Regions from separate parts of the Pseudoflavonifractor sp. genome, predicted to be linked through region 2. Evidence: predicted binding sites of a transcription regulator. Region 2 holds the regulator's gene; the other holds the start of a gene.
The links. Region 2 encodes HrcA, which represses chaperone genes, less so after heat shock. Its sites were predicted from a motif close to TGTTAGCACTCNNNNNNNNNGAGTGCTAACA; they were not measured.

Region 1 (2,398 bases), on a different contig from region 2:
GTCCAGGGCGAAAATGGTCTTGTCCTTCAGGCTGCCGGGCACGTCGCCCTTGACGATACGCTGGGCCAGACCCTCGGCGATGGCGGTTTTGCCCACGCCGGGCTCACCGATGAGGACGGGGTTGTTCTTGGTCTTGCGGCTGAGGATACGGATCACGTTGCGGATCTCGTCGTCACGGCCAATGACCGGGTCCAGCTTGTTCTGGCGGGCACGCTCCACCAGGTCGGAGCCGTACTTCTTCAGGGCGTCATAGGTCTCCTCGGGGTTGTCGCTGGTGACCCGCTGGTTGCCCCGGATGGAGGACAGGGCCTGAAGGATGCCCTCTCTGGTGATGCGGTAGGTCTGGAAGAGGTGCTTCAGGCTGCTGTTGGCGCAGTCCACCAGGGCCAGCAGCAGGTGCTCCACGGAGATGAACTCGTCCTTCATGGACTCGGCAATGGACTCAGCGGTGTTGAGGGCCCTGTCCACGTCCTGGGCCACGTAGATCTTGCCCTGCTCCCGACCGGAGCCGGACACACGGGGCAGCTTCTGAACCTCGTTCTTCACAGCGGCGGCAAAGGAGGGCACGGTCAGGCCCATCTTGGTCAGCAGCTGGGGAATCAGACCGTTTTCGGTCTCCAGCAGGGCCAGCAGCAGGTGGGCCTGCTCAATCTGCTGGTTGCCGTATTCGGTGGCCACGGCCTGGGCCTCCTGGATGGCCTCCAGGGATTTCTGCGTATACTTGTTGGCGTTCATATGGTAAGTCACATCCTCTCAGGGTGTAAAACAGATTCTGAATTGGGGTGGGGGAGGGGGAAATTCCCATCCCGCCAATAATCTACTATCTTTTGGACGGAAAGTCCATACCTTTTTTCTAGGAATAATGAAAAGGGAAAGGGAGCCGGTCAGCCAAGGCTGACCGGCTCCCGCAGCGTTCCCTTACTCGATGGCGATTCTCCGCGCCTCGGGGACCACGGGCTGGGCCTTGGGCAGGTTCAGCTCCAGCACCCCGTTGTTGTAGGCGGCGGTGATGCCGGCCTCGTCGATGCCGGTGATGTCAAAGGAACGGGAGAAGGAACCGTAGCGGCGCTCACGACGCAGGTAGTTACCCTTTTCGTCCTTCTGATCGCTGTTCTCCTTGTGCTCGGCGGTGATGGTGAGGATACCATCCTTTACATCCAGGGTGATGTCCTCCTTGTTGAAGCCGGGCAGCTCAGCCTCCAGCACGTACTTGTCGTTGACCTCACGGATGTCGGTACGGAAGGCGGGCAGGGAGGTGTTGCTGCTGCGGAAGAAGTCACGGGCGAAATTATCAAATGTATCGAACATATTGTCATTGCTGCGCTCAAAAGGAAGCATACCAAACATAGAAATCTCTCCTTTGGATTTGGTTTTAAAATTGTGTTTTTGGGAACTGTAGGACTCTGGCAGTCGAACTATCACTCTGCTAATCATGGCGACCACGCATGTTGCAAATCCCCTTTCAGAGGGCTGAACTCTGTTCCGCTCAACCTCTCTATCTCTTTTTCTGTGCTTAGTATACTTCTGGACTGTGAACAAATATACAATAAATTATGTCTAAATTGTAAACGTTAGCACTCGTAAAAATAGAGTGCTAAAAATGAAAGAAAAATAGCAGAGTGATGCCAGAGAGAAAAAGACGGCGGAACAGGGAATAAAATAATAAGGAATTACCCCCTTTACGGCAGGAAAAGGATCGGCTATAATGGGCCGGAATGAGTCTGTCTGACAGACAAAAAGGAGAGAGATAGTGTGCGACATAAGAACGATTTGGGGAAGGATCCCATTGGTCCCCTGATCCTTCGTCTGGCCATCCCCACCATGCTGGCCCAGCTGGTCAGCGTGCTGTACAGTATCGTGGACCGGATGTACATCGGCAATATTCCCGATATCGGCACCGTAGCCCTGGCGGGGGTAGGCGTATGCGGGCCCATTGTGACCCTGCTGTCCTCCTTTGCCACCCTGGTGGGCCTGGGCGGCGCGCCCAACCTGGCCATGCGCATGGGCGAGGGCAACCGGGATGAGGCCCAGCGGGTACTCAACAACGGCTTTCTCATGCTGCTGGTGCTCTCGGGAGTGCTCACCGCCCTGTTCCTGCTGCTGCGGGAGCCGCTGCTCATGTGCTTCGGCGCCAGTGAGGCCACCTTTCCCTACGCCAACACCTATCTGACCATCTATACCGCCGGAACCTTCTTCGCCCTCATGGCCACGGGCATGAACAGCTTCCTCATCTGCCAGGGCCGCTCCGGGCTGGGTATGGCCACTGTCCTGGTGGGCGCGGTGATGAACATTGTCCTGGACCCCATCTTTATCTACCTGCTGGGGCTGGATGTGGCGGGCGCTGCCATCGCCACCGTCATCTCCCAGATGTGCTCCTGCGTCCTTGTGCTTCTCCTCC
Region 2 (2,398 bases):
CACCTGATGGGCCACGGCGGCACTGCCACCCTGGGTGTGGCCCCCGGCATTGTCCGCAATCTGGCCCACTGGCTCACCGATGAGCTGGGCGTGGAGCGGGTGTACACCGGCCACTGCACCGGCGAGCCCGCCTTCGCCCTTCTTCAGGAGGAGCTGGGCGACAGGCTGGCCTATCTCAGGACCGGCCTCGTCCTGGAATTTTAATCTTTTGCCGCGATGCGGCCGGTCTGTTCCGGCTGTGTCGCGGCATTGCTTTTTCCTGTCCGGGCCGTTTCTTAGCAATCACGCTCCCACTCTGCTTCTGTTCTCCCCGAAATTTTTCCGTTCACAAATCATTTACAACCAACCTATTGACAATGCCGGGGGATGGTGGTACATTTACGTTAGCACTCAGGAAGTATGAGTGCTAAAACATGAGAGGAGGCGGCATGATGGATTTGACTGACCGCAAGAAACGCATTCTGCGGGTCATCATTGAGAATTATATTGAATCGGCAGAGCCCATCGGCTCCAAGACCATCGCCGAGTCCTCCGGACTGGATATCTCCTCCGCCACCATCCGCAACGAGATGGCCGACCTGGAGGCCATGGGCTACCTGGAGCAGCCCCACACCTCCGCCGGACGGATTCCCTCCCCCAAGGGCTACCGGCTCTACGTCAACGAGCTCATGGGTGACTACCGCCTCTCCCTCCAGGAGACCCAGCGGATCAACCAGGCCCTGCGCCTGAAGATGCAGGAACTGGACCGGGTCATCGACCAGGCGGGACGGATTGTCTCCCAGCTGACCCAGTACCCCGCCTTCGCCCTCTCCTCCGGCATGGAGCGGGTGACTATCAAGCGGTTTGACCTGCTGATGGTGGAGCGCAGCGCCTTTATCATCGTGGTGATGACGGACACCAACGTGGTCCGCAACCGGCTGGTGCGGCTGCCCACCGACCTGAGCGAGCCCCAGCTCCAGCTGCTTAACACCCTGCTCAACACCACCTTTACCAATCTCACCCTGGAGGAGATTACCCCCGAGCTGATGCGGGTGGCCCAGCACGCCGCCGGCGACTCCTACGGACTGATCAGTCTGGTTGTCTCCTTCGCCATCGAGGTACTGGAGGAGCTGGAGCACCGGAAGGTGCACACGGCGGGCATCGCCCATCTCCTCGAGCACCCCGAATACCGCAGCCTGGAGAAGGCCCAGACCCTGATGAGCTACCTCTCCGAGGACAACGACCCCAGCCGCTTCCCCGTCCCCAAGGACAACCCCATGAGCATCCTCATCGGCCCGGAAAACGTGGCCGACGCCCTGAAGGACACCAGCGTTGTGGTGGCAAGCTACGACATCGGCGAGGGTATGCGGGGCGTCATCGGCGTGGTGGGTCCCACCCGTATGGATTATGCCAAGATTACCGCCCGCCTGTCCTACCTGGCCCAGGGCCTTTCCAAACTGTTCGGACAGGGCGAGCTTCCCCCCATTGGTGAAAACAATGACGGCAAGAAATAGGAGTGAGCACATAAGCTATGAGTAAAAAGGATCAGGAAAAGGAGCCCGTCTCCCAGCAGGAGACGACCCAGGCCCCCCAGGAGGAGGCCGTGTCCCAGGCCGGAACCGCAGAGGCCCCCGACAGCGCAGAGCTGACCGCCGCCCTGGAGTCCGCCGAAAAGGCTATGGCCGCCCTGAAGGAGAAGGAGGACCAGTTCCTCCGCCTGGCCGCCGAGTACGACAACTACCGCCGCCGCAGCCAGAAGGAAAAGGAGTCGGTGTGGAACGACGCCAAGTCGGAGACCGTGCTGGCCTTCCTTCCGGTGTACGACAACCTGGAGCGCGCCCTCAAGCAGGAGACTGCCGACGAGGCCTTCAAGAAGGGCGTGGAGATGACCATGAACCAGCTGCGTGAGGTACTCAAGAAGCTGGGCGTGGAGGAAATCCCCGCGCTGGGCGAGACCTTTGACCCCAACGTCCACAACGCGGTGATGCACGTGGAGGATGAATCCGCCGGTGAAAACACCGTTGTTGAGGTATTCCAGACCGGCTTCAAGTCCGGTGACAAGGTGGTCCGGTTTGCCATGGTAAAAGTGGCGAACTGAAAGAAGCGCTGAGCCGTCGTGAGCAGCCCGGATGGACCGGAGCGAGGGCGCGAAACCGAAGGGCCGCGCAGCGGACCTGTTTCAAGCCCGAGTCAAAGGGAAGCCGGGCGTCGCGAACAGGCGAAGCGTGACACCACCATCCCCTTTGTAAAAAATAATTTCGATATATTGGAGGAAAAGCACTATGTCTAAGATTATTGGTATCGACCTCGGTACAACCAACAGCTGTGTTGCTGTCATGGAGGGCGGCGACGCCGTTGTCATCCCCAACGCGGAAGGTAACCGCACCACCCCCTCTGTCGTCGCCTTCTCCAAGGACGG

Region 1: the regulator HrcA is predicted to act here: its motif matches at 1,570-1,600, upstream of ACOX7T_RS01925 (Hsp20/alpha crystallin family protein).

What each region holds. Positions count from the first base shown of each region.
Region 1 is NZ_JBMNPX010000001.1:417,831-420,228, reverse strand. Features, by position in the region: gene clpB (ATP-dependent chaperone ClpB) at 1-735, opposite strand, end outside; gene ACOX7T_RS01925 (Hsp20/alpha crystallin family protein) at 919-1,347, opposite strand; gene ACOX7T_RS01920 (MATE family efflux transporter) at 1,753-2,398, shown strand, end outside.
Region 2 is NZ_JBMNPX010000005.1:63,232-65,629, forward strand. Features, by position in the region: gene ACOX7T_RS06715 (MBL fold metallo-hydrolase) at 1-204, shown strand, start outside; gene hrcA (heat-inducible transcriptional repressor HrcA) at 429-1,493, shown strand; gene grpE (nucleotide exchange factor GrpE) at 1,511-2,077, shown strand; gene dnaK (molecular chaperone DnaK) at 2,262-2,398, shown strand, end outside.